4 regions of the Paenibacillus sp. A3M_27_13 genome follow, and region 4 is predicted to be linked to each of the others. Evidence: riboswitches for the same ligand, from Rfam matches in the RefSeq annotation. Region 4 holds a riboswitch; each other region holds the start of a gene.
What was found. A riboswitch is a leader RNA that binds a small molecule or an ion and turns the genes downstream of it on or off. The one in region 4 is predicted to bind thiamine pyrophosphate.
Positions count from the first base shown of each region.

Region 1: it holds a riboswitch for thiamine pyrophosphate, as region 4 does, so the genes downstream of both, NLX82_RS18245 (ABC transporter substrate-binding protein) here and NLX82_RS01190 (thiamine phosphate synthase) in region 4, are expected to answer to the same signal.
Region 2: it holds a riboswitch for thiamine pyrophosphate, as region 4 does, so the genes downstream of both, NLX82_RS22365 (ECF transporter S component) here and NLX82_RS01190 (thiamine phosphate synthase) in region 4, are expected to answer to the same signal.
Region 3: it holds a riboswitch for thiamine pyrophosphate, as region 4 does, so the genes downstream of both, tenA (thiaminase II) here and NLX82_RS01190 (thiamine phosphate synthase) in region 4, are expected to answer to the same signal.

Region 1 covers NZ_JANAVE010000005.1:53,261-61,412, reverse strand. Annotated here, with positions in the region: gene NLX82_RS18265 (zinc-dependent alcohol dehydrogenase family protein) at 1-255, opposite strand, end outside; gene NLX82_RS18260 (EAL domain-containing protein) at 651-1,712, opposite strand; gene NLX82_RS18255 (bifunctional 2',3'-cyclic-nucleotide 2'-phosphodiesterase/3'-nucleotidase) at 1,988-4,090, opposite strand; gene NLX82_RS18250 (pyridoxamine 5'-phosphate oxidase family protein) at 4,313-4,747, opposite strand; TPP riboswitch at 5,018-5,127, shown strand; gene NLX82_RS18245 (ABC transporter substrate-binding protein) at 5,319-6,362, shown strand; gene NLX82_RS18240 (MTH1187 family thiamine-binding protein) at 6,794-7,087, shown strand; gene NLX82_RS18235 (ABC transporter permease) at 7,084-7,860, shown strand; gene NLX82_RS18230 (ABC transporter ATP-binding protein) at 7,905-8,152, shown strand, end outside.
Region 2 covers NZ_JANAVE010000008.1:148,288-156,439, forward strand. Annotated here, with positions in the region: gene NLX82_RS22345 (nucleotidyltransferase domain-containing protein) at 1-162, shown strand, start outside; gene NLX82_RS22350 (3' terminal RNA ribose 2'-O-methyltransferase Hen1) at 184-1,647, shown strand; gene NLX82_RS22355 (polynucleotide kinase-phosphatase) at 1,644-4,253, shown strand; gene NLX82_RS22360 (TatD family hydrolase) at 4,274-5,071, shown strand; TPP riboswitch at 5,116-5,225, shown strand; gene NLX82_RS22365 (ECF transporter S component) at 5,475-6,071, shown strand; gene NLX82_RS22370 (ABC transporter ATP-binding protein) at 6,071-7,534, shown strand; gene NLX82_RS22375 (energy-coupling factor transporter transmembrane component T family protein) at 7,509-8,152, shown strand, end outside.
Region 3 covers NZ_JANAVE010000004.1:97,987-106,138, reverse strand. Annotated here, with positions in the region: gene thiD (bifunctional hydroxymethylpyrimidine kinase/phosphomethylpyrimidine kinase) at 1-691, opposite strand, end outside; gene thiM (hydroxyethylthiazole kinase) at 688-1,530, opposite strand; gene tenA (thiaminase II) at 1,604-2,293, opposite strand; TPP riboswitch at 2,430-2,532, opposite strand; gene NLX82_RS16675 (NAD-dependent malic enzyme) at 2,625-4,346, opposite strand; gene NLX82_RS16670 (glycosyltransferase) at 4,852-5,973, shown strand; gene NLX82_RS16665 (polysaccharide biosynthesis protein) at 5,978-7,243, shown strand; gene NLX82_RS16660 (glycosyltransferase family 4 protein) at 7,227-8,152, shown strand, end outside.
Region 4 covers NZ_JANAVE010000001.1:271,304-279,455, forward strand. Annotated here, with positions in the region: gene NLX82_RS01175 (thiazole synthase) at 1-248, opposite strand, end outside; gene thiS (sulfur carrier protein ThiS) at 251-454, opposite strand; gene thiO (glycine oxidase ThiO) at 451-1,599, opposite strand; gene NLX82_RS01190 (thiamine phosphate synthase) at 1,664-2,257, opposite strand; TPP riboswitch at 2,522-2,630, opposite strand; gene NLX82_RS01195 (ABC-F family ATP-binding cassette domain-containing protein) at 2,724-4,277, opposite strand; gene NLX82_RS01200 (hypothetical protein) at 4,461-5,450, opposite strand; gene NLX82_RS01205 (hypothetical protein) at 5,437-5,991, opposite strand; gene NLX82_RS01210 (hypothetical protein) at 5,993-6,388, opposite strand; gene NLX82_RS01215 (hypothetical protein) at 6,429-6,908, opposite strand; gene NLX82_RS01220 (hypothetical protein) at 6,960-8,152, opposite strand, start outside.

The DNA of each region.
Region 1 (8,152 bases), on a different contig from region 4:
TACCCTTTGTCCAATCTGAAATTTTGTCACCCCTTCGCCCACAGCTACAATTTCACCCGCTCCATCAGATAACGGAATAAAGGGAAATTGAATGCCGATCGGCATTAGCCCGTTGATAATCACCAAATCACGGTAATTCAGGGACGCTGCCCTTATGCGGATCAGAACTTCCAGCCGTCCCGGCACCGGTATGTCAAGTTCCGTCAAGGTTAACTCTTCAAAGCCAAAACCGTCTTTCAGTTGCACTGCTTTCATTTTGGTTGTCCTCCCTGTAATGTTAAACTTTTTACCTAGTATGGATACAGTGTATTGCGAAAGAAACACCGTTTCTTATACAATACACTGTATCCAATTGTCTTCAAGACGTCAATCTTTACTTTAAAAATAAAAACGGTCGTAAACTGCCTCCGGGCTTTTAACGTTCCTTACCAAGTAAAATTGGAGACTGGGTGGCTTCGCTTGTCCAGAACTTACTCAGGTGGGCAAGCATACCAAAAAACGCGAGTTGCAGGGGTGAAATAACCTCTGCAACTCGCGTTTTTTACATTAATGGTGATAAAGCGCTGTCCAATAGAATTGGAATTTGCTTATGCCACAGCCTTATTTAAGCTCCATTTTTATAAACTACGTCTACTTAAATTTGTTCCTGACTATATTACGCTACTAAGCATAAAATTGGAGGGCGGACCAGGCTCCGGCTTGCCAAACAAATAACCCTGAGCCAGTGACACACCTGCTTCACGACAAAATTCAAAATCCTCCATCTGCTCTACGCCTTCAGCCAACACTTGGCCTCCAAAACGAAAAGCCGATTCTACAATCCCTGTAATTTGCCGCTTCTGATCACTGTTACTATGACAGCCGTCAATTATACTGCGGTCAATTTTAACATAATCCGGCTGAAGGCAATTCATAAGCTCTGTCGTAGAATAACCTGCCCCCACATCGTCCAGGGCTACCGAAACTCCTCGATTGCGATATTGATCAAAGATATGATGTAAAAAATTAAGGTCGTCTATCTCTTCCGTTTCTACGACCTCAAATACAAAATCCTTCGTACTCATGGATAACCGATCAATCGTCTCAAAGGTGTGATTCAAGCAATAAGCCGGATTATAAATGGTGGAAGGGAGAAAGTTAATAAAACGTTTAATTCCCGCCGGAAGGCATGTTGCACTTTTTTCAATAGCGGAAATACGAGCCGAGCGATCCAGATGAGCATGCAAGCCAGCTTCACGGGCGATTTCAAACAGCCGGAAAGGCTGAAAAGGTCTCTCTGCATGTGACGGACGCAGCAAAAACTCAAACCCGATAATATCCAGCTTGTGATCAACAATAGGCTGCATATGGCTGGAAAAACTTTGATCCTTAATAATACTCACGATATCTGGATGTTGCAGTCTGGCTTGCAATTGACTAAATAGAAGCCAGTCCTCATATCCTTCGATATAATGCAAGCCCGTTACCACAACTTGCATATGGTTCAGGTATTCCTGCGGCAGACGAGCCAGTCCGTTAACCAGCTGTTCCAGCTCTGAACGGCTGTCAAAGCGAAACTCTATGCTGCCCTCACGCCCATGTTCCTGCTTCAGTTGTTCCGATAGCATACCCAAACCATCTAATGCTGGAGTAAGCGACACCCTGGAATGCCTAATTCTGAGCAATCCTTGATCCTTAATAGGTAATATGATGCTGCAATTGCTGCATGTCATAATGGTCCTCCTCGGAACAATTTTCCGGTTTTTTCACCATTATATCACAAATAACTAGAACAAAAGCACTATATAATTACGTGTTTTTACAAAAAAGTAGCTTATTCTTAACGACAACTTAGGACTTAAGTACATATTCGACAAAAATCAGAAAACTTTTTGCAATCATGATAAATTCGGGGCTGTTGTTTTTGGCATCAAAAAAAGCAGCAAATCTCTTGGTTAAAGAGACTTGCTGCTTCATTCTGATATTGAGTGGAAACTAAAATCCGAAGTTATTTGGACGCCTTCGGCTTCGTTGTTTTAGCTGGTTTAACAGCTGCAGGTTTGGTCGTTTTAACAGCTGGTTTTGCTGTTGCTTTCGCGGGAGCCACAGCTTCCTTTACAGGAGTGGTTGCTGCACTAGGCTTAGCGCCAGCTTTTAAGCTGTATTTGGCAAAGCCGTCTGCCGCGCTGCTCAAGTATGAAATTTGTTGATTTCCTGCCAGCACGTCTTTGGCATCAGGAGAGGACTCGAAAGTAACCTTTGCCTGACCAAAAGGAGCAATAGACCAATTGCCGTCCGCCGATGGATTAATCGTTCCGTTCGTACGGATATAGTCAATAATGACCTGGCGACTTTCATCCGGTGCTGCCATCACAATTCGTTTGCCATCTGGGTTAGCCAGTTTGGATGAGGAAGCACGATAGTTATTGGTAGCTACGATAAATTTCTGCGCAGGATCAATAGCCTTCCCATTGTATTGCAGATCCTTGATACGATGAGCTGAAGAATCAATAATCGTTCCCTTGGCATCATATCGTGCAGGCTGAGTTACATCAATCTGGTAATTCACACCGTCAATGACATCAAAATTGTAGGTTGGGAAATCTTTGTTGATCAGCGATTGCTCCTCAGTTTGCTTTGGATCAATGCGGTTGAACTGACCTGCAGACCACTCCAGCCATTCCTGAATTTCAGCACCGGTCACTTCTACAGCATGAACCGTGTTCGGATACACATACAGGTCGGACACGTTTTTAATCGCTATCGTACCTTCAGGAATGTTGGTGTAATACTCGGCTCCGTTTCGACCACCGGCCTTGAATGGAGCGCCTGCCGACAATACGGGAAGATTTTCGTATTCGGTCCCTTTAAGATGGTTTTGAACATACCATTTCTGTGCATTCGTCACAATTTGAATGGAAGGGTCATCCTGCACTAATGCAAAATAACTGTTAATCGGTGCAGTCGTTGTTCCAACAGGTTGGCGAACATAATCCAGCGTTCCTTGATGCTCTTCCTTGATCGAATCTGTCAGTTTGTAGTCAGGAGTAAACTGCACAGCCTGGTTAGTGGTACTCACAACCGGACGTACTTCAGACTGAGAGTTAGTTACGTTCCACTCGCGGTTTCTCTTTTCCAGGCTCAGGTCAATAATACCCAGATCCTTGCCCCATGAGGAAGCTTCCACAGCCGGTACGCCGTTAATGGTTCCTTTATCTAGATCTACACCCTTCATTTCTTTAAAATCAGGGCCGGGGAAAGATTTATGAGCATGCCCAAACAAAATAGCGTTAATTCCGTCCACCTGGCTTAAATATTTAACGGCATTCTCCATCATTGGCGTTTGCGGCACATCCTCATAACCTGTGTGCGCAAGCACGACAATAATGTCAGCACCTTCCGTCTTCATTTGAGGAATAAACTTTTTCGCCGTTTCCACAATATCCTTCGTAACGACTTTATCCTTCAAATTGGCTTCATCCCACTGCATAATTTGTGGTGTGACCAAACCGATGACGCCCACTCTAAGGATGTGCTCTTGGCCCTTCTCGTCCGTTACCGTTTTATCAAGAATTCGATAAGGGGTAAAATAATTTTTAGTAGCTTGCCCCCCCTTGTCAACATAAACATTCGCATTTACGTAAGGAAAATCGGCTCCCTTGAGCGATTTCTCCAGAAAATCGAGACCGTAGTTGAATTCGTGGTTACCCACTGTCGCCGCATCATAGCCCATCAAGTTCATCATCTTGTAGACTGGATGGACACCGCCTTCTTTTTCATAGGTTTTGTTTCTGGCCATATAATCGCCTAATGGATTGCCCTGTAACAAATCACCGTTATCGAACAGCATGCTGTTTCTTGTTTCACTACGCGCCTGTTGGATCAAACCAGCTGTGCTAATCAAGCCATATTCGTTGGTTTCTTTGTCTGAATAGTAATCATAGTTCATCAGCGACGCATGAATATCCGTTGTTTCCATGATCCGCAAATTCACCGTAGCGCTATCGCGAGAATCGCTAGCTGCCCAGGATGGAGCGGCCGAAAACACCAGCATGCTACAAGCCACAACTGCTGCTGTAAACCCTTTAAACCAATTTTTACGAAATAACAAAATATACCCCTCCTCATTAAGGTGTATGCCTCATATACATACTTTTGCACATATATGTAAGCCTTGAACCCACCATTTCTATTTTAATCCAACGCCAGATAAAAGAGTAGTCATTTACTTAAATTATTTATGAAAAAATAATTAATTTTCTCAAAAAAATAAAAAGCCAGCAAACCTCCTAAAAAACTCGGAGATTCACCGGCTTATCCATTTATATTCGTATTACTTCTTCCAAACCTGGCGCTCAGATTGCTGACCCACATACTCAATGCGTGTCGGATTCACGTCCAGAATGACATAATCGGGATCATCCGGTCCGGAAAACCATTCCTTCAAGGAATCGTTCCACACTTGTTTGCGCAGCCCCTCATCAGCTGTGATCTGGACGGTAGCCTCCACTTCTACGACTTCCTTCGTACCGCCAACTTCATAACCCAGCAGCAGATAAGCATTCGGATTGTCCTTTAGCTCCTCTACTTTATGCGTTTTGCGATCTGTCGCCAGATGAATGTTCATTCCATCGTTAAAAAGGGCCATATAGCGTACTTTCGGTTTGCCACCCTCTACCGTACCTAACGAGCAAAATTTGTTGTTATCCAAAGCCTTCACAATGGCTTGTTCCAGTTGGTTGCGATCCAATGTTTCCGTTTTACCCACAGTACAACAACTCCTTTTCACGAATTAGAATTCTCTACGGCCACGCCATTGGGCACCAGCCCATCTGAACCTACTTGCGTAGCTGTTCTGAAAATAACATGACCGGATCGAATCGAATTGATTCATGCTCATTTTCAGATCAAAGCTCACAGTAAAAGTGTACCCTGTGGTTCGGCAAATGAACCGTCATCTCTCCCTTCATGCTGGACAGACCCGCATTCAAGGCATATAATCGTCGTAGTAAACCCGAATAAATGAACCCATTAAACCATACAATGCCAGGGGTGCTGGAATCGGCCGGCTGAGAGTGTGTCCCAAGACACTGACCCTTACAACCTGATCTGGGTAATGCCAGCGTAGGAATGCTTAAGCAAGATGTGCCTTTTTTACATAGGACCATCCCTTACTTTGGTATATACAAGCGCAAGCGTCCCGGAAACTCGGGGCGCTTTTTTTGTTGAAGATTAAGTTGTTGGAAAGATCGCATCCGGCAGATGTTATTTTTAGAAAATGGGGAACTTAAGCTGTCTGATTGGACGGATAACGGGTAATTAAAGGAGAGAACACAACGATGAAGCGCATGAAAATATTAAGCCTGGGACTGATCAGTCTGTGGCTCATGGCCCTGACCCTGACCGCTTGCGGTGGAAGTCCCCCCACATCCCAAGAAGCGGCTCCCGCTACCGACACTCAAACGTCTACTCCGGCAAAGGGGCTCAAAGATGTTAAAGTCGTGCTCGACTGGACACCCAATACGAATCATACGGGACTCTATGTCGCTAAGGACAAAGGATTTTACGAAAAAGCGGGTTTGAATGTCCAAATTGTTCAACCTGGTTCAGGCGGAGCTGATCAAATGGTTGCTTCTAATGCTGCACCTTTTGGTATCAGCTACCAAGAAGGCGTCACACAGGCTCGTACGCAAGGCGTGCCGCTTGTATCCATCGCTGCGGTGATTCAGCATAATACCTCAGGCTTCGCAGCCCCGGTAGATCGTGGAATTAAGAGCCCGAAAGATTTTGAAGGTAAAAAATACGGCGGTTGGGGCTCTCCCGTAGAAGAAGCGGTCATGAAATCCATCATGGATTCAGACAAAGGCGATGTGAGCAAAGTGAAGATCATCAACATGGGCAATGCAGACTATTTTACAGCCGTGAAGCGGGATATCGACTTTGCCTGGATTTTCTACGCATGGACCGGAATCGAGGCCCAGCTTCGAGGTGAGCCATTGGATATGCTGTATGTAAAAGATTATTCCAAAAGCCTCGATTACTATACACCTGTAATTGTGAGCAACGAACAGACAATAAAAAATGATCCCGAGCTGGTCAAAGCGTTCATGGACGCTACCGCACAAGGCTATGAATACACTATCGCTCATCCGGAAGAAGCCGCAGACATCTTAAGCAAAGCTGTACCGGAGCTGGATAAAAAACTGGTGCTTGCCAGCCAAAAATGGCTAAGCCCGCGTTATCAGGACGATGCAGCGCAATGGGGTGTGCAAAAAGCGGAGGTATGGCAAAACTATTCGGACTGGATGTACGAACGCAAGCTGCTCAGCAAGCCTTTGGAAGTCGATAAAGCCTTCACAAACGGTTTCCTGCCCAAGCGTTGATCATTTGTTAAAACGCTAAATAAGACTGAACTAGAGAAGTGAACGAGGCGCCACTACGCAGTCGGATGGTGCTTCCCATCGCTGCTGTACCCAGATTTCTTTTATGAATATCCAGAGGTTGAAATCTGGGTACAAAGGCGAACGCTAACGCTTGTACAGCACCATTTCGCCCACTTCGTTCTCGTTCTACTTGGTTTATTCTTTAGTTTTTCATATTATCTAAGCGCTAAGTAGGTGCGCTTGTGTGTTAAAAATGCCACACAAACCAGCTTTAAAAATAGGGTGCTTTTAAGGCGGTTGGCAGCGTAGTGGTTCATTTGAATCTGGAGAAGCGAAGCGATCGTAAGATCAAATGAAACGCGAAGCGGTCTCCCCGCCTTAAACCAATTTATTTTCCTATAACTTAAACAATAAAGGACAGGTGAATTTGCATGGCTAACACACTGCTCAGTATTCAAGTAATCCCTAAAACTCCTAATAACGAGGACTCTTACACGTATGTAGATAAGGCGATCGAGGTCATTCAGCGCTCCGGTGTCAAACATCAGGTGAATCCATTGGATACGACCATGGAGGGCGAGCTCGACGAGTTGCTGAAAGTGGTTAAAGAAATGCACGAGGCTTTGACGGAAGCGGGCAGTCCCAGCGTCATTTCACAGATCAAAATCGCACATAACCTACAAGGCATCAGCATGAACAAGCTGACCGAGAAATATCGCCCATGAATCCGAAAGGCAAGAACGCATCCTGGTGGAAAAGCGTATGGCCGCCCTTTGTGGCGGTCCTCTTCTTTTTAGCGGCCTGGCAGGGGGCGGTTTCCTATTTGCATGTTGAATCCTGGCTGCTGCCTGCTCCATCCCTCATCGTACAAGAGGGCATGGCCCAGACGGCGCTGCTTGGTGCCCATACATGGGCTACGATTCGTCTGACACTTGCGGGATTCGCGATAGGGACAGCAACGGGACTGTTGATCGCCATCGTTCTTCATACAATCCCTTTTCTCAAATCCGCCCTGTATCCGCTGCTTATTCTGAGCCAAAACATTCCAATCATCGCCCTGGGACCGCTGCTCATGGTGTGGTTTGGTTTTGGCGTGCTGCCCAAGCTGATGGTCATTACCCTAGTATGCTTTTTCCCCGTGGCTGTAGCGGCCATGGACGGGCTGACTCGAACAGACCGTACGATGATGAACTATATGCGGATGTCGGGTGCAAGCCGCATGGCTATTTTTATGAAGCTGGAGCTGCCACATTCCCTGCCGCAAGTCTTTTCTGGCGTTAAAATTGCTGCTACCTATAGTGTGATGGGTGCGATCATTGCGGAATGGATCGGAGCTAGTGAAGGAATTGGATATTATATGCTGCTGCAAAAATCGGCCTATCGCACGGACCTCATTTTTGCCGCCATCGGCATTATTGTTGCACTCAGCTTACTCATGTTTGTGGTTATTTTACTACTGGAGAAATGGCTGGTTCGCTGGAAACCCGATCGAGAGTAGCTTCCTCCTTGAATTACATACAGCAAAGAAAGGACGTGGCGCGTATGAGTCTGCATCCGACTGACTTATCATCATACAACGTGGCTAATGAACAACGAACCGGGGAACAGCAGAGTCCTTCAACCGCTCCTCCTGCTTTGGAATTGGACGGGATCAGCCTCGCCTTCCGCGAAAAGCGAAGCCTACTGCCCGTACTGCAGGATGTATCCCTCACAGTCAAGCCAGGAGAATTCGTTTCCCTCATCGGTCCGTCAGGCAGCGGCAAAAGCACGCTGTTTCACATCATCGGCGG
Region 2 (8,152 bases), on a different contig from region 4:
CTGGATATGGAGCCAGGGCTTTCGGTGGTGAATGATTTTATCCAGCAGCAAATTGCTTATTTTGAACAAAAGGCGCCCTTGCTTCAGCATATGGAGAGTGGACGTGATCAGCAGTTGGATGATTTGTTCCGCGCTGCGGTGAATGAAGTATGGAATGCATAAGCTGGGAAGGAGAAGTGGAGTATGCACATTACGCTAAAAGCAACCGGAACGAATGCAGGGATGATTTCGCATTTGCTTGCTAAGAATCCTTACAATACGTATGATCGCACAGAAAAAGGCGCACGTGTACGCATGGTATACACTGTTTTTACCGAGGAAGAGGCTGAGATCGTCATTCAGGCTTCGCCAGATTCAATTGATTTGGTCAAAAACAGTCCGGACAGCTATGATATTACACAATATATTAATGACCGGGAGTTTGTAACTAGCAGCTTATTTTGCACCTATATTCGTGGCTCGCTTGGCACAGCCCTGAACGGTAAACCCAAAGAAGATTATGCAGGATGGGTGACGCACCCTTTTGCGCTGGAGTTATCGTTTGGGCCTGTTGCTTCGGATTTGCCGGATTCAGTGGTGGAGGGGCTATTCGCTCCGCTGGGCTATCAAGTGGCCATAGAACGAGGGGAAGCAGATTATTCTTTTCAGCTGAAAAATCGAAGCACCGTCAGATATGTCACGTTAAGTGGCCACCAGACGGTGCAGTATGCGCTGCGTCAGTTATTGCTGTTGATTCCGGTGCTGGATAATTATAAGCATTACTATATTAGTGAAGAAGAGTTTGACAAGCTGAGACGTTACGGTGAAGGCTGGCTGCCAGAGCATCCGCTACGCGAGCTCATCATTCGACGCACGCTTCGTTTTACCAATCTGATTGAGCAATTTGAGCAATCAGATTCTGCTGAAATAGGTACTCAAAAACATATTGAAAAACATACTCAAAAACATACTGTCCAAGCTCAAAAGGATAAGCACGAACAGGTTCAACAGCAAGAACAGCCACAGGAGGAAGGGAAGCAACAGCCTACTGTACGGCTGAATGAGCTGCGGTATCAAGCTATTATGGACGTGATTCGCAAGCGGCCTCGAAGACAGAAAATCGTAGATTTTGGTTCAGGAGAAGGGAAGCTTTCGGCTCGGATGGCCCGAATGACGGGCATTGAAGAAATTTGGGCGGTGGAGCCGTCTGCGTATGCACAGGTGAGAGCCATGGAGCGTTTTGCCAAGCTGGAGAGGCATACCGACGCGATCATTCCTACACCCATGATGGGCTCTCTCTTTTATTATGATGAACAATTGCGGGGCAAAGATGTGATGATCCTATGTGAGGTCATTGAGCATGTGGACGAGCATCGTCTGAACCGGGTGATGAAGACGATTGTGACGGAGTATCAGCCGGGTGTGCTGATCGTGACGACTCCCAATCGTGAATATAATGAGGTATATCGTATGAACCAGCAAGAGCTGCGGCATGGCGATCACCGTTTTGAATGGAATAGAAGCGAGTTTCAGGAACAATGTGAGCAGTGGATTGAGGAAGCTCCTTATTCGGTAGCGCTGAAGGGGATCGGAGAAGAGATCGAAGGCTTTGGACAACCGACCCAAATGGCTATATTTACGCGCAGAAAGGAGCAGAAGGAAGCATGAGCAATTCATCCAAACGTACGATTCATTTACCGCATGCTGGACTGGTTGTGTTGGTGGGGGCCTCCAACAGTGGCAAAACCACATTATTGGACAGGCTGGTGTGCGAAGGGATTCTACTGGAGACAGAAGTGGTATCCTCGGATCATTTTCGCAAGCTGGTCGGAGATACGGAATTTATAGACTGGAGTGGACTTCCAAGGCTGGAATCGGACGTACTGTTCTATGAGTATCAGCAAATGTCAGCCAAGGCGTTTGAGGCGATGGATACGATTCTGGCTATGCGCTGTCGCTTGAATAAGCTAACGGTTGTGGATGCCACTCATTTGTACGCTGAGGATCGCCAGAAATATGTACAGCTGGCAGCCAAGGCGCACGTTCCTGTTATGGCCTTGGTACTGGATGTACCCGAATCTGTGCTGCTGGAACGTGATTTAGGCAGGGAGCATCCGCGTGGCCGCCAACGGGTCAAGCAGCAGGCACAGCTGTTAAAGCGGAACCTGCGTGGTATCCGTGAGGAAGGCTTTAACGCTTGCTATGTTCTTAAGGATGTAGAAGAAATGAACTTTGTTCGCCGTGTGCAGCCACTGTTTCATGAGATTGGCTCAGGTATTGACATCATTGGTGATATCCATGGGTGCTACCGTGAGATGCTGGAAGTGATAGAGCGGCTAGGATATACGGAAGATACGAAAGGACTATACCATCATCCAGATGGTAGAAGACTAGTATCTGTCGGGGATGTGATGAGCCGTGGCCCAGAATCGTTACAAGCGGTGCAGTTCTGGAAAAAGCACGTGGATGCCGGACTAGCGTATATGATTGACAGCAATCATGGCTGGAAAATCGGCCGTTACCTCGATGGGAGAAAGGTGACTCTCAGTCATGGCGATGAACGATTTGCAGAGGAACTGGCCCAATATGAACAAAAAGCGGGCAAGACAGCGGCGGAACAGCTTAGAAGCGAGTTGAGAGATTTTCTGCTACATGCACCCTCTCATCTTATTTTTGGCAGAAATGGATTGCGACACGTGGTCGTAGCTCATGCCGGGATTAAGGATCATTTTATTGGCAAACAGTCGGCACGTATTTCTGATTATTGCCGCTATGGAGATACGGAAGGACAGGATGCGAACGGAACACCGATCCGCAAGGATTGGTTCGTAGACCATGAATCGGGAGAAATAGTAGTATGGGGACATGATCCGAGACCGCAGCCTACCCTTGTGAACCAGACGGTGAATATTGATCAGGGTGTGGTATTTGGCGGTATGCTGACCGCTTATCGTTATCCGGAAAAGGAATTTGTCAGCGTTCCGGCACATGAGAATTATGCGAATGATCCCGATAGCCCACTTGTCCGGTGGCAGAGAAAACGGTTTTCCCCGCCGAATTTACGCAAGCTAATCGCTGGTTACAGTGTGCTGACGGAATCGTATGGCGAAGTGCGCGTACAAGGAGAATGGATCAAATCCGCTATAGATACCGTGTCACATGTGACGGTACCCATGGAGGAGCTGGTGTATATTCCACCGACGATGAGCCCTGCTCCAGCGGTGTCTGCAGAGGAAGGATATCTGGAGCATCCACGTGAGGCGCTGGCTTATTATCGCGGGCAAGGAGTACAAACGATGGTGGCCGAGAAAAAACATATGGGTAGCCGGGCTATTTTGCTATTATTCAAAAACGAACAGGCCGCTGTTCAATATGTAGGCTACCCGACATTGGGCACGATCTATAGTCGGAGTGGGAGAGCTTTCTTTGAACAAAGCCTTGGGAAGCAAGTGATGGAGAAGCTGAATGTGGATTTACGGACTGCTGGATATTTTGAACGGAACCAGACGGATTTTGTATTGCTGGATGCGGAAATTGTACCGTGGAATCTCAAGGCTCGGGAACTGATTGCTGCACAGTATGCGCATGTGGGGGAGGCAGCTCTGTTGGATCGCAGTAAGCTGGTAGACAAGCTGAAGCAGGCGAAGGTTGCAGGTCGAGAGGTTGGAGACTGGTTGGAGGAAATGGAACAGAAGTACGCGAATGCCGTAACGTTTCAAGAGGCTTTTCAAAAATATTGCTGGGATGTGGACGGTCTGGATGAAATTCGTATTGCACCGTTCCATACGCTGGCACACAGCGGAAAGACTTTTTTCGACCATTCTCATATTTGGCATATGGAGCAAAACCGGGAGCTGGCTGGGCTGTCTTCCCTGTTTATGGAGACAGAGTATCGCGTTATCACGGACGAAGCAAGCGAGGAAGAGGTCATTCGCTGGTGGAACGAGATGACAGAGGATGGTCATGAGGGGATTGTGATCAAGCCGGAACGCTTTTTGATGAAAAATCGGGACAAGATGATTCAGCCTGCAATCAAGGTGAGAGGCCGGAAGTATTTGCACATCATTTACGGTATGGATTATCTTGCCCCTGAGAATTTAAAGCGTCTGAAGCAGCGTCGAACGAACAAAAAGGAGCGTCATGCCCTGATGGAAGGAGCGCTTGGTATGGAAGGCGTGGAACGTTTTGTCCGCAAGGATACGGTAGATCGTATTCATGAATGCGTCCTTGCCGCGCTATCTCTGGAATCGGAGCCGATTGATCCGAGATTGTAGTTTGCGAAGGAGGGATTGAGATGGAAAGGGGTACACCGTTAATTGATATTGGCGTGAACTTGATGCACCGTTCGTTTCATGCGGATCGGGAACAGGTGGTAGAGAGAGCCGCAGCTGTAGGGATTTCACCCCTGATTATTACCGGGACCAGTGTCCGTAGCAGTCGAGAGGCTTCTCAGTATGCAGCACGTTATCCGGGCAAGCTGTATGCGACAGCTGGCGTGCATCCCCATGATGCCAAAGACTGCAGCGCAGATACGATCCAGCAGCTCCGCCAGCTGGCGAGTCAGCCGCAGGTCGTATCCATAGGGGAATGCGGATTGGACTATAACCGTGATTTTTCGCCGCGTGATGTGCAGCGCCGATGGTTTGAGGAGCAAATCCAACTGGCGGGTGAGCTTAATATGCCGTTATTTCTTCATGAACGAGATGCACATGAGGATTTTGTTGCTATGCTGCGGGAGTATCAAGGGCTTGTCGATAAAGCAGTGGTGCATTGTTTTACAGGCACGGAACAAGAATTGCATACGTATGTAGAGATGGGACTGTATATCGGGATCACCGGCTGGATTTGCGACGAACGGCGTGGCAAACATCTGCGTGAACTGGTCAGAGATATTCCCTTGGACCGTCTGATGATTGAAACGGATGCACCATTTTTGACCCCGCGTAATTTGCCCGTGAAGCCTAAAGAAGGGCGTAATGAGCCCATGTATCTCGCTCACATTGCTGCTACGGTTGCCGAATGTACAGGCCGAAGCATGATGGAGATCGAAATCGCCACGACGGAGACAGCCAAACGTTTCTTCGGATTATAGGATTGTCAAAGCCATAGATGTGGTATATATTATAGTGAATTAAAAAAGCATTGTCGGGAGCTTGAGAAAGTCAGGCTGAGAGGGTGGCCCTTGCCACTGACCGTGAAATCTGATCTGGGTAATGCCAGCGTAGAGAAACCAAGAACACTATACAGGAATGCCGCTTGTTTCGCGGTTGTCGATAGATACAATGTATGTCCTAGCATTTTACCTTGACCCTGACTTTGGCTTGGTATCAGTGTAGTAGCTTAGACTACTGGTTATATAAGGCATATCGACGAATGATGTTTTGTATGGTGCTTCACCTTTTACTGCGCATAAAGCTTGCCTGGAGATTCAGCTCCAGACAAGCTTTTTTTTATGGCCAAGAGGCCAATTATAAGGATAAGGGGAGCACGCAATAATGAATACTGCTGTAAGAGCGTCCAAAGGGTTGAAGCTGACTGATATTTTGGTCACGATTGTGATCGCTGTTGTGTTCGGGTTAGTCTACAAAATATGGGGACCTGCCTATGATTTGATGAAACCATTCGGTTTACACGCCGAGCAACTGATGTATGGCATGTGGTTTATGGCAGGCACGTTTGCTTATCTCATCATTCGCAAGCCGGGTGTTGCAATTTTGGCAGAGGTGGCAGCGGCAACGGTCAGTGCTTTTTTGGGAAGCGAATGGGGGATGTCCACTTTGTACTATGGCCTGCTGCAAGGCTTGGGAGCGGAGCTATTTTTTGCGGCTTTTCTGTATCGGAACGCAAACCTGTGGGTTGCTTCGCTAGCTGCGGCTGGGGCGGCTGTCGCTTCTCTAATTTTAGACTTCAGCTACGGGTATATTGATCAGCTTTCGACCTGGAACTATGTTTTGTATATTGGTTTTCGCATGATTGGCAGCATTGTGATTGCCGGGGTATTCGCGTTCTATCTGGCCAGGGCATTGGAGGTAACCGGAGTCACGCGAAGTTTGAGACCCGCAACGGAACAAGATTATAAGGGGCTGGATTGATGAGCCAGGCAACCGAAGATGTAGTGGCTTCGATCACCCGTCTTCGGTTGAAATTTCCCGGTGAGCAGGAGCTGCTTTTTCACAATATGTCTTTGTCTGTCCGCAAGGGGGAAAAGCTGCTGCTGCTGGGACCGAGTGGATGCGGTAAATCAACGCTGCTCCAAGTGTTAAGCGGTCTGATTCCACGCACGATAGAAGTGCCTATGAAATGCGATGCTGCTGTAATCCCAAGTGTCTCAGGTATTGTATTTCAAGATCCTGATACGCAGTTTTGTATGTCATATGCAGACGAGGAACTGGCTTTTGTGTTGGAAAATAATCAGGTTCCTCGTGAGCAGATGCGATCCCGTATTCGCGAGCTGCTGATACAGGTTGGTCTATCAACGGATGATATACACATGCCCATTGGCAGCATGTCACAGGGAATGAAACAGCGGCTGGCGATTGCGTCTGTGCTGGCTATGGAGCCAGAAGTGCTTTTTCTGGATGAGCCCACGGCTTTGTTGGACGAGGAAGGCACTACACAGGTGTGGGATACCATTCGAAACATTTCGGTAGACCAGACACTGGTGATCGTGGAGCATAAAATTAATGAAATTGTCCATGATGTGGACCGGATTGTGGTGCTTTCTGCTCAAGGGGAGATCATTGCGGATGGAAGGGCGGAAGAAGTATTTCATGGGCAGCGGCAGGCATTGTCCGAGTATGGCGTGTGGTACCCGGGAGTATGGAATGAATCGTCTTCGCCGCGTTGGAGTGAATCAGTGACACAGCAGAATGGTACGGGGAATGGTACAGGGATTGGTTTGCTGGAGCTGGAACATTTTAGTGGCCTCCGCGGTTTAAGTTCAGTGATTTATGTGGAGCATGCGCAGGTGAAGCCTGGCGACTGGATTGGCGTGGTCGGTGAAAACGGGGCTGGCAAAAGCTCACTGCTGCTCTCCATGATGCGCTTACTTCGCACACAGGGACGTTATAGCGTGCGCGGAATTGAGGCAGGCAGTACGGAACAACTGGCAGAGCGTATCGGGTTCGCGTTTCAAAATCCCGAGCTGCAATTCGTAGCACACACCGTACGAAAGGAACTAGAGTATTCGTTACCCAAGAGCTTGTTCACCGTTGAACAGTGCCGGGAACGGGTCGATCGGATGCTCGTACAGTTCGGACTGGAGCGGCTGGACGAGCGTCATCCGTATCAGCTTTCATTGGGCCAAAAAAGGCGGTTGAGTATTGCTACGGCTATGATCCGTGAGCCGGAAGTGCTGCTGCTGGATGAACCGACTTTTGGGCAGGATGCGCGTAATACCTTTGTCATGCTGGATATGTTGGAGCAGCTGAGAGCGGCAGGCACGGCCATTGTGATGGTCACGCATGACCCGGAAATTGTCCATCGATATTGTACCGATATATGGCGGATTCAGAAAGGGGAACTCCAGTATGAACCTGTCCTTTCCCCATCATAAAACATGGCTGCATCGTGTGAATCCGGGCCTAAAGCTCGTTATGTTTTCCATACTGTTTGTGGTCGTTATAGTCATTCATGATCCGAATGTCATGTTTAATGTTGCGTGTGCTATGCTGCTGCTGCTTGTCTGGTCAGGCCATCCATGGAAGCGGCTGCTGCTGTATGGATCTCCCTTTATATTGGTGTTTATTTCAACCTCAACGGGCATGATGATGTTCGGCAAAGGGGTGACGACCTGGTGGACATGGGGCCTGATCCATATAACGCAGGAAAGCTTTTATCGGGGTATACATCTGGGCTTTCGTGCGCTGAGTATGGCGGCGGTAGGGTTGCTGTTTGGTTTAACGACTCGTCCAGTGGACCTTTTTTATTCACTGATGCAGCAATGGAGGCTCTCTCCGAAGTATGCGTATAGCTTTTTGGCAGCCATGTGGTTGATGCCCATGATGGTGGAGGAATTCCAGGCATTGAGACAAGCCCATCGTATTCGAGGTTTACATCAGCATGTGTCCAAATGGAATATGTATGCCACGCTTCGCAGGTATGCAATTCCGCTGCTCGCTCAAAGTATCCGGCGTGCACAGCGAATTGCTATTGCCATGGAAGCCAAGGGTTT
Region 3 (8,152 bases), on a different contig from region 4:
TCCCTAATTCAGCAGTTATCGCTGCCGAGAAGGTACATCCTGTTCCGTGTGTATGGACAGTCCGTACCCGCTTGCCGCTCAGCTCTGTAAAGGCGGTTCCGTCAAAGAGCAGGTCCACAATCTGTTCGCTGCTCTCGCTCTCGTCAGCGTGGCCACCCTTGATCACAACGAAATTTGGTCCCATACTGCTAATATGTCTCGCAGCCTCGCGGCGATCCTCCATCGTACGGATGCTGATCCCTGTCAGGGCTTCCGCCTCCGGGATATTCGGTGTAACGACCAGGGCTAAGGGAAACAGGTCGTCCTTCAAAGCCTGCACCGCTTCCAGTTGCAGCAGTTCAGCGCCTCCCTTGGCAATCATCACGGGATCGACGACAACCTTTTTCCAGCCGAACTTTCGAATCTGCTTGCTCACAAGACGGATGATGCCCGCATTAAACAGCATGCCAGTCTTCAGGGCATCCACTCCAAGGTCTAATCCTACAGCTTCGATCTGTTCCGCTGTTGCTTCCTGTGGCAGCGGATATACGCCGTGGACCCCTAAAGTATTCTGTACGGTAATGGCCGTAATAGCCGACATGCCGTAAACGCCAAGCTCCTGAAAGGTTTTGAGATCGGCTTGAATCCCGGCCCCGCCGCCACTGTCCGAACCGGCAATCGTCAGTGCTCTGGGTACACGAACGTCTGTCATCGCGCACCACCTGCTGTGGTTGTTCCGGCTTCACGGACAGTGACATGCCCCTCTAGCGAACCTGTATGTAGTTTGGCGAGCTCGTCGAGAAAGGCAATCTGGAAGCTGCCGGGCCCCAGCTCTGCGGTACGTGCTGCGGCTCGGGAAGCTGCTGCACCGTAAAATGCCAAGCCTGCTGTACCTGCGAGCAGCAGGTTGGGTTCAACAGCTGCAAAGGCACCTAACACAGAGGTCAGCAGGCAGCCTGCTCCGGTTACCTTCGTGAGCAGCGCGTCTCCACCGCTTATCATTCGTGCTTCGGCCCCATCGGTGATGACGTCCTCTTTTCCAGTAATGACAACCATTGTATTGAGCGTTTGAGCAGCCCGAATTGCCAGATCGACATTTCCGCTGTCAGCACTGTCACCAGCATCTACGCCTTTAATCTCACGCGCTTCTCCAACAAGATGCGCGACTTCGGCTGCATTGCCCCGCACCAATGAGATTTTGACTTCTCTCAGGATTCGCAGTGCCGATTCGGTTCTAAAGCTCGTTGCTCCCGCACCGACCGGATCTAGCAGGACCGGAACACCGTGTGCATTCGCCGATTGTCCAGCAATGATCATGGCATCCACCAGTTCGCGGTTCAGCGTACCGATGTTTAACACGATGGCTCCCGCTATTTTTGCCATGTCTGCTACTTCCTCGGGTGCATAGGCCATCACCGGGGAGGCGCCCAATGCATACAGGCCGTTGGCCGTAAAGTTAGTGACTACCACATTGGTCATATTGTGAACGAGGGGTTTGCTGTTTTGTACCTTCGTCAGGAGATCCGAATAACTTTTTTCCCATGTACTCATAATGATTATCCTCTCTATAGTTGGTGGTTCAAAGGGCATTAACTGTACTTCACGCATCGAATTGCCAGGCTGACTATTCCAAGACCGCTGCCTGTATCTGGACCGGCCATTCTTCCTGCTTATAGGCCATGTCCCAGAACTTATATTCCAGCTGGCAGCTCAGTATAAAATGCTCAATCATCCGCTCTCGCTCAGCAGCCGTTGCGCCTTCCGCCCAAGCATCTACACGTTCTCGGAACTTGAGTGTTGTATCATCAAGCTGGTCTCCATAGAAGCCCATCCATTCATAGAACGGATGGGACTCATCCGGCTTTACTTCATCCAGCAGTCTGCGACCAATCTCGGCATACGTCCACATACATGGCAGCAGCACAGCCAAGATCTCGCTCAGGCTACCCTCATGCGCAACCGTCAGCATGTGACGGATATAGTGATGAGCCGACGGAGCGAGCGGATATCCCTGCAACTCTTCATAGCTCACCCCTGCGACAGCACAGAAATTTTGATGCGGATGAACCTCGCTGTGGAGAATAAAAGAGATTTGTTCATTAAATACAGCCATGTCCTCCCGATTCGTGCATTTGGAGATTGCGATGCCGTATATCCGCATGTAGGCGTTCAAATATTCAAAGTCCTGTTTTACATAGTGAATCAGCTGTCCCCTTGTCAAACTTCCTTCAGCAATACCTCTCACAAAGGGATGCTCAAAAATCGCTTGAAAAATGCCGTCCGCCTGCCGACGGAGTTCTTGTGTAAAACTCAATTTCCCCACCTCCATTAAATTGAAGAGCAAGAAGTCCTGTAAGAATATAATTCCGGAACAACGCTAAAAAGCCGCCCCGGAAAAATGGAGCGGCTTCAACAATAGGCCCAATACGCAAAAAACGCTTGAAACCTTATATACGAAGGCTCCACTTTCCTACGCTAGTACGAACTAGATCAGGTTCAAAGGGTCCAAGATACGCTCTTGTCTCAGCCATAGTGGCTCCCCTAGTGGACTTCTATTCTTTTGACTATTACTGTACATTCGTTCATATGCTATGTCAAACATAGTGTACAAAATATTAAATTTCCTCTAGTTAGGTGTTTTGGGCTTAGTGAGGGTGATGAATTACACTTTCCACTGCTTTGACCTTGGCATATTTCGGTTTCCACATTGCATCTTGTATAGCTTGTTCCACATCTGAAATGTGCGCCTGCGCTACCTGATCCTGAATCGCGGCTTTTGCAACCGCAATCGCAACAGCGTACGAAACTTCGCGTAATTTTCGGATATGAGGGAGTAGCGCACCGCCAGGCGTATTCGAATCTACACCATTGGCAACAGCAACTGCTGCCGCTGTAAACATCGCAGGGGTAATCCTTTTGGCTTTAACCACAATCGCACCCAGACCCAGTCCCGGAAAAACAAAGGCATTGTTCGCCTGTCCAATCTCAAAATTTGTATCGTTATAGGTAACGGGCTCAAAAGGACTTCCGGTTGCGATCAGTGCTCTGCCATCTGTCCACCGGATCAAATCCTCGGGTACTGCTTCTGCAAGGTTTGTAGGATTGGACATGGGCATAATGATCGGGCGTTCTACATGCTTTGCCATCTCCTTGATGATCTCTTCAGAAAAGGCACCTGCTACACCGGAAGTTCCAATCAATATCGTAGGCTTCACCTGACGGATGACCTCCAGTAGCGGTATTTTGCCGTCACCCGACCGGGTCCATGAGCTGACTTCATCCTTTTTGCGCACATACGGTTTCTGATACTCCAATACGTCTTCCATATCTTCCGTTAACAGCCCGCGATAATCAAAGGCCCAAAAGGACTTGAATGAATCATCTACGGAAAGGCCATCCTCGATCATAGCGCCCCGAATTTGATCAGCGTTACCGATCCCTGCAGCCCCTGGGCCGAAAACAAGTATTTTTTGTTCACGCAGCGGAGTCTTGGTGACACCCACCGCCGAAAGAATCGCAGCCAGGGTCACTGCTCCTGTACCTTGTATATCATCGTTGAAGGTGAGTATGCTTTGACCGTATTTTCCTATAATATGGCGCGCATTAACGCTACCCACATCTTCCCAATGTAAAAGCGCCTTCGGGAATTGCGCTAACGTTTTGCTGATAAAAGTATCAATAAACTGGTTATAGGCTTCTCCGCGAACTCGTTTATGGCGGTTTCCGATGTACAGTGGATCATTCAGCAGCTTTTCATTATTCGTGCCTACATCCAGTACAATTGGCAGCACCCGCCCAGGATGAATGCCTGCCGCAGCCGTATATACTGCAAGCTTGCCAATAGCAATGTTAATCCCCCCGACGCCCCAGTCACCAATCCCCAAAATACTTTCGGAATCTGTCACGACAATCAGATCCACATCATGGCCGCTCAAACCAGAATTATGGAATGCTTGTCCAATACCGTTCGGGTTATCTATCGACAAATATACGCCTCCAGGGCGGTTATACTCGTGACTATATTCTTGAATCGCGGTTCCTACGGTCGGCGTGTAGACTACGGGCAGCATTTCACTCAAATGATCGGTTAGCAGCCGGTAGTAGAGTACGACATTTCGGTTGTGAAGGTCGTTGAGAGAAGCATTTTTACGCAGCATGGTGGGTTGTGCGAGAAACTGCTGATATGCCCGTACGCTCTGTTTCTCCAATGAAAGGACGGTTGGAGGAAGGATTCCTTCCAAACCCAGCTCCTTGCGTTCTTCTTCTGTAAAAGCGACACCTTTGTTCAAAAGGGGATTTGCCAACACATCCTTTCCCCGTAATGGAGTAGATAATGACCCATCGCGATTGACATAAAATGCTTCCATAGAAAGACCTTCCTTCTCTTCATTTTCATATTGTAAGAATTTCACAAAATTCGATTTCAGTCGCTCCGAAGTGCAAGATATAGACGAACTAAACCATTTCGATCTATATCTTGTTCATTGAAAGTCGCTTATCGGATTTTTGCAAAATCCTCAAGATGACATGTTGTCCATAGTATGGACGTGCGAATCTGTTTTATTCTTCTATTTATCTATGACAAAATAACCATATATTCTTCCTTCTGTTGATCTAAAAGAACTAATTTTCGATATGGATGCGCTAACTTATTCTGATGGTTTTGGTTCTAATGAATCAGGTCTAAATACTCTGTTTTTATCAAATATGAAAATCAGTTTTTCTTCTCTTATATCCTTATATATCATGGAGTGTCAGCTATTTTGTTAAGGAAATATGAAGTATTTGGACATTAATTTAACTCCTATAAGCAAACATTCTTAATTCTTTTTCAACAAAATAGAACTATTCGGAGGAAAAGGAGAGGTTTGTGTGCAGGGACCTATAGCCATTTTTAGCGATAACGACAGGGCTATTGATTATCCCAATGTGATTTGTTTTTACCAATATATACAGTGCGAGGACACGGAGGCAGCTTCAGTCTACGAGAACGCATGTTGTTGCCTGATTGATTATAGGGAGCCGGGGCAGGCGGTGCGGAAAGCCAATCAGATCCGTAGCCAATTTCCGCAAATGCCATTGTTACTGGTGACGGATGTAACAATTCCGTTCAGTGATCAGCATATGGTGCAAATCACCGGAGTAGGCCGTTTGCGCCTGCTATTTTGGCAAGCCAATGACACCGAAGAAATGCTTTCGGAAATACAAAGCTTGCTCTATCCCGAGTATTCGACCAAAAGCCAACATATTGCATTTATCTTGTCTGTATATAACGAAGAGCAACGTTTTGTTCATGTCAAAACCTTTGCTGAACGACTGCAAGCCTTTATCCGCAGCCATATTATTGAAGGTTCGATTTATCTCATTGATGATGGCAGTCACGATGGTACCAATGCCTTGATTAAAGCGCTGGAGGCAGCAACGGACTTGTCCGTAAACAGGATTAATCAGAATCTTAGCCCGCTGCTTCAAACAAGGGAATTGGGACGCAATACACGTAAGGCAGGGACGTATCTGGAAGGGATGCGGACCATAGGTGCGGATTACTACGTATTTGTGGATGCGGACGACTCCTTTTTTATTGAGGATATTGCCAGAATGATTAATGTTGTTCAGCAGGGCTATTATGATGTCGTGATCGGAACCAAGGATATGACCGCCGAGAATCGATCTTTATTGCGATCTGTTGTCAGCTTTGGTAAGCGGGTCATTTCCCGTCCTTTTTTACCAACAGGTGTGGTAGATTCGCAGACTGGGCTTAAAGTGATGAGTTCGGTTGCAGTGAAACGGATGTTTCCGCATTTAAAGGAACAGCTCGGACTGGCGCTGGATCTAGAAATGATGTTTATTGCCAAGCGACTCCAGCTTCGTGTGCTGCAATTACCCGTCAAATGTATTGACCGCGATGGATCGCACATTCATGTCTGGAAGGATTCTATTCGTTTTTTACGCTCCATCATTGATATTTGGCGACTGGATCGGCGGGTGAGATAACAACGTGAACAACCGATTGCGATCGTTGATGTTCCCTCTCTTTAATGTGCTGCTTAACGGATTTAATTTTTTCTTCCACATTGCAGCGAGTTGGTATCTTACCGGACAAGCTTATGGCCAGGCGAATGCGCTGCTGGCACTTTTTGCACTTTTATCCGTTTTGGGTTTATCCATCCAGCTATTAACCGCCAAACTGGTCTCTAAGGGAGACAAAAAGCTTGCGCTACGAAGCTTACCGCTCGGTTCTTTATTACTCAAAGCACCTCTGGTGCTAACCGTGCTTGCCATGATCATTTTACTCATCTTTCATCCGTTACTGCGTTCGCTATTAGGCGTCGAATCCGGCCCGCTGTTCATGCTGTATGGCTTGATCGGACTGCATATTCTTGTAAGTTCGTGCCGCGGAGATTTACAGGGCAGGGAACGCATGTTGGCGCTCAATGTGAACTATTACATTGAGGTATTAGGGAAGCTGAGCCTGTTTTTTGTTCTGGCTGCACTGGGGTTAAAGCTGGAAGCCCTACTGTTAGCAAGCTGTGGAGGAATGTTGCTGTCGCTGCTCCACGGCTGGATCGTTTCGGCTCGTGGCTTGTCCTTATTCACATACAGTGGAGAACATATCCCTTCTGGGCTATGGAAATCATTGGGTCAGGATTTCACCGATAGCCTTATGACGAATTTATTCATTTTGTTTTGTATCTCCATCGACATGTTGTATGTACAGCATTACTTTCCTGAGCAGGCCAGCAGCTATGCCATTGCGCTGAAGTACAGCCAGTTGGTCTATTACGTTTCGTATAGTCTAATTGCTGCCTTTATTCCAAAGATCGGTGCGCAGGGGCATGACCGCCAAGCTTTGGGCAAGTTGATTGCCGTCTATGCCGGTTTAATGGCTATAGCTGCAATCTGTGTATATGTGGGCACGACCTTTGTGTTCCCTTCCTCTATTCCCATATTATTCGGAGCCTCTTACCAATCGGCCGAGGCCTATATTCCATGGGGAGGATGGGTGTACTGGCTATTTTCCATCGTGCTGTTTTTTGTGCATGTGCACGTATTGGTGGGCAGACGCAAATTTATGTTCAGTCTGATGGCAGGAGCCGCGGCTTTATTAGTAGCCTTTCATATTGCCCACACAGATCCGGTAGATTTTTTGCTATCTGAGTTCATAGTTTACGGGGCTATGGCTCTCTACTTTGTGATAGACGCCTATGTGCATTTGTTCAAAATAAAGATAAAGGGGGATTTACCCCATGAATACCATACATGAACAGGACGGTAAAACCGTAGTTCTATTGCTTTCCTGGCGTGACATTCGTTCACCTAAAAGCGGGGGAGCAGAAATTTTTACCCATGAAATGCTTAAACGCTCACAGCAAGGACGTTTCCAGTTCATTCATTTTTCACCCCAATTTGAGGGGATGCCTGAGCATGAAATTATTGACGGTATTACGTATATTCGAAAAGGGAACATATACAGTGTTATTTATTATGCGATGCGCTATTACCGTCGTCATCGAGGGAAGATCGATTATGTGATTAACCAGGCGAATACGCATCAATTCTTTACCCGATTTTGGGTGGAGGCATCCAAGCGGATCTTTTTCATACATCAGCTAACAAGGGAAATATGGTTTGAGAACGCCAAATTCCCGCTAAATGTTATTGGGTTTCATATGGAGCCCTTGATGCTTAAGCTGGCTCGTAAGGATCGGACGCTTACGGTATCTCCGTCTACCCGATATGATCTGCTTAAGCTGGGCTTTCACCCGGATCGTGTTCATCTTTTACCGGAAGGCATTGAGTTTGATCATTGGCCGCGCGAACAATTTTTAACGAAGGAGCCTAATCCGACCTTCATGTATGCTGGGCGCTTCGTCAAATATAAAGGTATTGATCTGGTCGTTGAGGCCTTTGGGCAGCTCAAGGAAAAGTTCCCTCAGGCTATGTTATGGATTGCCGGAAAAACCGATAAAACCTATGTGGCAGAACAATTAGTGCCGATTATGAAACAGTATGGTTTGACATACGGAGAACCGGATGAACAGGGGCAATCGCAAGCCGATATTACCTTTTACGGATTTGTTTCAGCAGAGCATAAGCTGGAGCTGATGAGTCGTGCTCACGCGCTCGTATTTCCTTCCTTACGTGAAGGCTGGGGTTTGACGATTACCGAAGC
Region 4 (8,152 bases):
GCAATACGAATGGCCTCCTCTGCTGTTGTAGCCCCTGCTGTGTTGGGAAGAAGTGTATATCGGCTCAAATCCAGCATATCGAGAAAATGCTGCTTATCCCGTTCCTCCAAGTTCAATCTCCGTACAGCAAACGTCAATATTTCCGTCTCAGCAGCCTCTACGGCTTGGGATTGGATATCCAGATCAGTGAATTTTCCTGTTCCCAACAACAACCTTGAGGTAAAAGATGCTTTTCCAATGGTTAACATGATCAACCGCCTCCCACAAAATGTACAATCTCTAGGCAATCTCCATCCTTCAGTACTGCTTCATCATGATCTTCACGGGTCAATATACGCCGATTCAGCTCTACCACTACAGTTTTCACCTTTACATCAAGCTCATGTAGCAATTGATCCACATGAGTGATTCGATTAGAAAAGGTCAGGCTCTGGCCGTTAATCGTCAGCTTCATAAGCTTTCCTCCTTGAGGAGCTCAGAAGAAAATCTACTTATCCCAAGTTCAGCTGCACCAGCCCCATTAAGCATAGCTGCCAGCGCACGCCCGGTAGCATCACTCAGCAGGACACCGTTGCGATAATGCCCGACGGCAGCATATACGCCCTCGACCCCAGGGACAGTGCCTATAAAAGGATGACCTGATGCGGCCTGCGGACGTAAGCCCGCCCAAGTGCGTATAAAAGAAGCTTCACGGACGCGCGGCAGCCAAGCAGAGGCACGTGCCAGCAACCCCTCCAAGCCTCCTACGGTCACCTCTTCGTCATATTGATGCGGAAGGCTCGTTGCCCCAATCCAAAGCTCGTTATTCTGTTTAGGCACGAGGTAAATATCATCAGCATAAATGGTGTATTCTAACGGGTGATCCTTCAAGGAGACCGCTACCGCTTCGCCCTTGACCGGATAAAGTGGATATTCAAATCCAACCTGCGCTAGCAATTTCATGCTATCCAAGCCTCCGGCAATAATGACCTGATCGCAGGAAAAAAAGCCACTATCTGTTCGAACACCGCAAACTCGACCATTCTGTATGACCAGTTGCTCTGCCTGTGTACCAGACCATACCGTTGCCCCCAGCACCGCAGCAGCACCTGCATAAGCACGGCAAAGCTGGACAGGAGCCACTTGTGTCTCTTTTGAACGATATATTGCCCCGATCGCTTGTTCATCCAAACCTGGAATTCGTCGGGCCAATTCCTTCGCATCCCACCAGATAGGACAATCATCCTCTCGCGTTTTAGCAGCTTTCCAGCGTTTTTGGCCTTCAGTTTCCGTACGGAAAGGAGTCACAAATCCTTCTGTACGGAATTCCACCGAAATACCTGACAAACGCTCCAGATCACAGACAAGCTCAGGGAATGCGTCTCGACTTATGCGAGCAAACCGTGCCAGCTCAGAGTCGGTGAACTCTTCACTTTCCGCTGCCAGCATTCCAACCGCTGCTCCTGAGGCTCCCTCACCCGGGATCAATCGTTCCAGCATGATCGTACTTCTTCCCTCCTTGGCCACATGGTAAGCAATGGAACTGCCGATGACACCTCCACCTATGACCAAGCATTCAGCGTGTCCTATCGCTCTTGCCTCTGTGTGTATCTTTGGCATTTGTTCCGTGTCTCCTCTCCATAAACCATTCTGCTTTCAGCTTGCCTCTACTCTCGTTTTCTCGCTACAGGTTGTGAACTACAAGATCTGCCATTCGCCTATATTCCAGCGCAGCTGCAACGGGCGACTCAGCCTCCCATATACCAGACATCACCGCAATTCCGCTTGCTCCGGCCCTATAAAGCTCCGGGATATGGTGCGGTTGTATGCCGCCCAGCGCGATCACCGGAATGTTCGACAGCCTGCAAATATGTTCAAGCTGAGCTAAACCCCGTGGTACAATACCGGGCTTACAATGGGTCTCATATATGTGACCATAAAGTACATAGTCCGCTCCTACCCGCTCGGCAGTCTGCGCCTCCTTCAAGGAATGCACAGATACTCCACAGCGTGTACCCTTTGGAAGTAGGCTTTTCACATCCGCTACAGGTAATCCATTAGCTGGTAGCTGGACGGCTCCAACCAAAGTAAGTAAAGCTACATCCACACGATCATTTACTACAATTTGTTGCAAAGGAACTCCCTGCTCCACCATGCTGCGAGTCAAAGATAGCAATGCAGAGGCACCATTCTGTTTTAAACGTGCGTGTACATAATGAACATACGGACAAATCACAGCAGCCACTTGGGCTGCTTGTGCAAAAGTGCCCTTTTCCATCGAAATTGCGTGTAATTCGATTTTGTCTTCACCTCACATTGGACTAAAAGATCTAAGCTTAGCCAGTCACGTCTACCAGCAGTAATGAAAGAGGATTGTATGTGAATCGTCTACGGAAGCTCGAACAACTTAAAGTGAACGAAACGCAAAAAAACCACTTCCCCAAGGAAGTGGTTTAACGAACGTCCAATAATCGAACGGACAATGATATCCGTATACGTGTATCGTCCCACGCACAAACAAAAATAAGATGGTGTTGCCTTGTTTGTACGGCGCTCACTTCCCTACGCTGGCATAACCCAGATCAGGTGCAAAGGGTCCGAAATCCATTTATTCCGTCTCAGCCGCATGGGCGGCTCCCCTAGTGTGACTATTTTATTGTATAAGCTAAAGATAGCTTAGCATATTTTCCTAATTCTGCAAACCCCACTTCGTGTGAAATATGCAGAATTGGATTTAGTTGATGTTAGTTAACTTTACTTGACCACTCTTCCACATTCCACGTTTTGGTTACCCAATCCTCGTAAAAGTCCGGTTCGTGAGATACAAGCAATACGGTCCCTTTGTATTCCTTCAAGGCACGTTTCAGCTCATCCTTAGCTTTAACATCCAAGTGGTTGGTAGGCTCATCGAACAGTACCCAGTTGCTTTCACGCATTAACAGTTTGCAAAGACGGACTTTAGCCTGTTCTCCACCACTGAGCGCAGATAGCGGACGCGTGATATGCTCATTCTTTAAACCGCAACGCGCCAAATGCGCTCGTACTTCATGCTGGTTCAAATGTGGGAATTCATTCCACACATCGTCAATCGGTGTAATTTTCTCCGCCTTTACTTCCTGCTCAAAATAAGCGGGCTGCAAAAAATCACCTTGATAGGTTTTTCCACTGATTGGCGGTATTTTTCCCAATATGGTTTTGAGCAATGTCGATTTACCGACACCGTTGTAGCCAACAATAGCAATCTTTTCGCCACGTTCAATCGTCATGGACATTTTAGGCAAAAGGGCATGCGTATAACCAATCTCAAAATCAATACCCTCAAATACCGTCTTTCCGCTTGCACGTGCTTCTTTGAATTGAAAGGTTGGCTTCGCAGCTTCTTCAGGCTTATCTATACGTTCGATCCGATCAAGTTGCTTTTCACGGCTCTTTGCTCGGCCTGATGTAGAGGCACGCGCTTTATTACGCTGAATAAAATCTTCCTGTTTCTTAATAAAGTCCTGTTGCTTCTCATAAGCATCAATATGCTGAGCTTTGTTCAGATCCGCCATTTCAAGAAACTTTTCATAGTTAGCTGAATAACGGGTCATCTTGGCAAATTCAAGATGGTAAATAACATTAACGACCTGGTTCATAAACTCAGTATCATGTGAAATAAGAATAAAAGCATAGGGATAATCCTTCAAATAGCGCGTAAGCCATTCAATATGCTCTACATCCAAATAGTTGGTAGGCTCATCCAGCAGCAGGACATTTGGCTTTTCCAACAGCAACTTAGCAAGAAGCACCTTTGTCCGTTGCCCACCGCTAAGTGCAGATACATCCCGGTCCAGTCCTATGGCCGACAGACCTAGTCCATTCGCCATTTCTTCAACCTTCACATCAATGAGGTAAAAATCCCCCATATCCAGTTGCTCCTGAATTTCACCCATCTGTTCCAGCAGCACTTCCAACTCTTCAGGAGAAGCATCCCCCATTTTGTCAGTAATCTGCATCATTTCCTTTTCCAATTCCAACAAAGGAAGAAAAGCGTCTTTCAAAACATCACGTACCGTTTTGCCCGGTGTCAGCTTGGTATGCTGATCCAGATAGCCGTAACGTACACGTGGAGTCCATTCCACTTTACCCTCATCCTTAAGCAATTTTCCAGTCAGAATGTTCATGAGTGTCGATTTACCGACACCGTTAGCTCCTACCAAACCTACACGTTCCCCCGCAAGCAATCGAAAGGAAACATTTTTAAATAATGCGCGGTCCCCAAAGTTGTGAGATACATTTTCTACAGTCAATAAACTCATAAGCTGTTTTTGGCTCCTTATTGTCATCGGCGCTGCCGACTGTTCTTATTTCATATGCATTTCGTTTCTTTCAAAGCTTTATTGTAGCACATTCTGCAACCATATCGGAATATGGAAAACAGCGATTTTTAAGGTTTTTGATATGGATCTGCCTAAAAAAAGAAAAACCACCCATGAAGGTGATTATTTTAAGCCATTATAACATTTGTACTCAAAGTATCCCGCAGCTGCTGCAGATTTTTCATCCGCAAAACGTTCACTCGCTTTAAAGGGAGCTGGACATGAATCTCTATAAAAATATTTCATCCCAGTATCTGGTTCTATGCCGCCTATAATGTCTTGCTTTCTAACGACTCTCCCACCACCAAATCCATAGTTATTGTAATACCTGTCTCCGACCGGAATGCCTTGGATAAACGCGATCAGACCCACATCATCTACTGTGTTGTACCACTCCTCTTGCGGAATGAGCGGTAGCGTGAACGTATAAGTTATGCCGTTACGTGCAGCTTTTTCGTTATGGACATTAATAATTCGCGCCAGGTCCTCTTGGACGCTGCGAACGATGGTGGAACGACGTATTTGCTCAAAAGTTTCTGAATTATTCAGTAAAGATATAGGGGTCTGGTCCTGAAGTTCCTTTTGAAAGCCCTCCACCCACCTGTGATTCCGCGCATCATATGCGTGCACATAATTATCCAAGGTGAACCCCACACTGTTGCCTACTGAATCAACATAGGCATATGGCTTTTTTTCGCTCCATTTGGGACCTATGGCAGCTTGTCCATGCTCGTCGGTATAGGCTTCTGAAGTGAACGCATAATAACCGTCATAATCTAGAATTACAATGGCTGGTATGTAATCCAATAATGCACGTTGTGCTACTATATCCCCATCAATGCCTACATTAAGAAAAAGGGTGTGCAGGAACGTGTGCAGCGCTGCTTCTTTATCTACACGAAAAAACTTATCCGATCCGTATCCGGCCTCGCGTTCTTGACGTTCATTCTGTGAGAGCATAGCCCCTGCATCCTGAACTGCGGTACGGAGAGCCGACGTATATTTCATTTCTAGCTGCTGCACTTCACGCTGATTCTGGACCCGTAAGTCACTAACTACACCAAAGGGCAAAAACAAAAGTATAAATATGACTGCAAAATCAGTAATCTTCATTCAGAACCATGCCCCCGTAAGAAGCTGTAACTGCCGGCTTTCCGCTATCTGCCCCACCGAGAAGCCATGATTTGTACAAGTCCGCAGGAGCCCGATTCGTATTATGTAGCCGGACCGTAAAATAATCCCCGGCCATCAAGGTATACCGACGTAGCTGATCTGATTTTGGCTGCTGATTGTCAGGAAACAGTACAGGTAAGATTTGCGGATTATAGTACCCATCATATACAGTTTCATAATTGCCCAGAAAACTGTCTGGCTTCGCGGCATCTGCATATTCCGGTACATACTTTTTGTGCATATGCTCCAAGTCAACTTCGTACATATTGCCTGTCAATTCCAGATCACGCATAAAATCGTTATACATCGTCGGTGTAATGTAACCTTTGGTTCTTACCATATCAACAAAACGTACAGTTGAATGATATGTATTTAACCCGGATATATCTTCCTGCCGTTCAGCAGCTTGAGCTGCGGGTACGATGTACAAAAGCAATACAGCGATCAGCGCCCCTAGCAGCTTGGATATTGTTTGAACCACTTCATTCCTCCCCCAATTTCTCAAAACGTACAGATGTTATGTCCCCATTCCCATTACGCTGTGGGTATATGGAATATAAAGAAGAAGCATCTAAGGTCGATACATCAGGCTCAAACGGTTCAGAATACGCATCGTACTCTGTCCCGTCGACATGAATCGAAATCCCCTCCTGTAAGTTCATGCGAATTGCCTGCATTACCTGAGTTCCTTTTATCCGTTCCGGCAACCCCACCCCAGCAGTACGGGCTATTCGCCCTTCAGAATGCTCTTCCTGCTGTGATCTTAATTCCAGTGCACCATCCAGCTGGCTGGACAAGTCTGCTGCCATTACACATGCGGTTATGAACAGAATAACTGACACACCAAGCCGCAGCATGCTTGAAGCGTGATCAGACATACTCTCATCCCCCTTATGATTATTATCTTTACTGTAGTGCTTAGGACTGGGTAAACAACAATCCACGGACAACGTTCGATTTGTCCTTGACGATTTCAGCCTTGAATTTGCCACTTGGATTTACGTATTCATTCTCTTTCTCATTAAGCGTATTCGTGATTTTCCCAGTCTTATCACTGCCGCCATTCACGGCGCCATACTGTTCACTGTCTGGGCTAATGTTCAGAGCATTACCGTACCACTGGCCTGCCATATTTTTGCCGGTTTTAATCTGAATGCCGAATTGGTCCTTCCCCTGAAACTTCCGCAGCGCATTGGTCACCTGGGAACCGCTAATCGTTGTGCCGTCATATACCGTAAAAGAGGCCTGAGACAATTCGGTCTGGATATCAGCAAAATTGTTTTGTGCCGTTTTAGTCGCCTCCTGGGCTGAAATAAACAGTATAACTACAATCGTAATTAGAGCGATGGTCAAAAATATCCCAGCGGCTACCTTTAAAGCTGTTGATGCGTTATTCATTATTTTTCTCTCCTTAGCTTGTTATTTTGTATTAGTCATAATAGAACTTTTTCACTGAATTTTTTGTATTTGCTCATAATAGTTATCCATTTGAACAAAGCTCATACCGATCAACGGAATCACCAAATATAAAAAGATAAGACCATACATCGGGGCAAAACCAATCATCCTCCCCCAGATAGCCTTGCTGTCTATTATTTTTTCATACTCCTGTTTTCTTTGTTCGAAATAGTAGGACATATAGGATTCCAAATCATCGAAGGCCTCTCGAATCGTAATTTTACCCAAAGACAAATGGAGCTTGTCCACTAGACGTTGAAATTCCGGCAAAGGTGCCTCTTCTTTTAGCAAGTCGAGAGCTGCCTCTGGCCCGTGTTCATAATGAAGCAAACATTTTTGCAGAGGTCTTTTGAATATAACTGAAAATCTGTTCAGCCACTCCAATATCTCCTCGACAGACATTCGTTCCATAACCCGTAAAATGGAAATAACCGTTTGAAATTGATACACCTCATGCCTCATATCCAACCGACGCATTTTTCGTTGCAAATATAATAAAAGCATAGGCATTTGATAGGCTACATACCCAACAATCAAACTAATCAGTACTTCCCACCACTTGATGTATTCATCATTCCAATCTTTCAGCTTTTGGAGGATACGCCGAGTATTTGTGGATAGCTGTTCAGGAGTAGCAGTTCCATTAGCATTATGCTCTAAAACAACGTACGTTTGTTCGTATGTGCTGTTCGCCCTCATGTTCAGCGAATGCATGATTTTGCGATCAATCTCACTCTGCTTCGAAGCTTCTTTTTGCTCCACCGGACTTAAACGTCCAAACATTTGACCTGATTGTACTGGGGCGTGAAGGATATGCGTTTTCTCAGCTTCATGTAAAAAAAATATCGTACTGATGCTGAGCACCAATCCTACGATAAAAAGAGCCATTCTGCGTATGTAGAGCCACTCCAGCTTAACCTCCGCACCACTTTCCTTTAATAGACGGGTTATTTGGAAATAAGAAGACATATGCTGACGCGGAATTAAAGAATCCACCACATTACGAATGATGGGAAAACGGTATAGCTTCTGCTCCCAAACCCTCCGGCCTCTACCCGCACGATATCCTGTCTCATCGGTCTGTTGCAGTTTCTGTAACAGGAAATAAGATACGATTATCACAATATAAACGGACAATTTCGTTATATAACCCAATTTTCCCTGATAAAACTCATCCATGGATG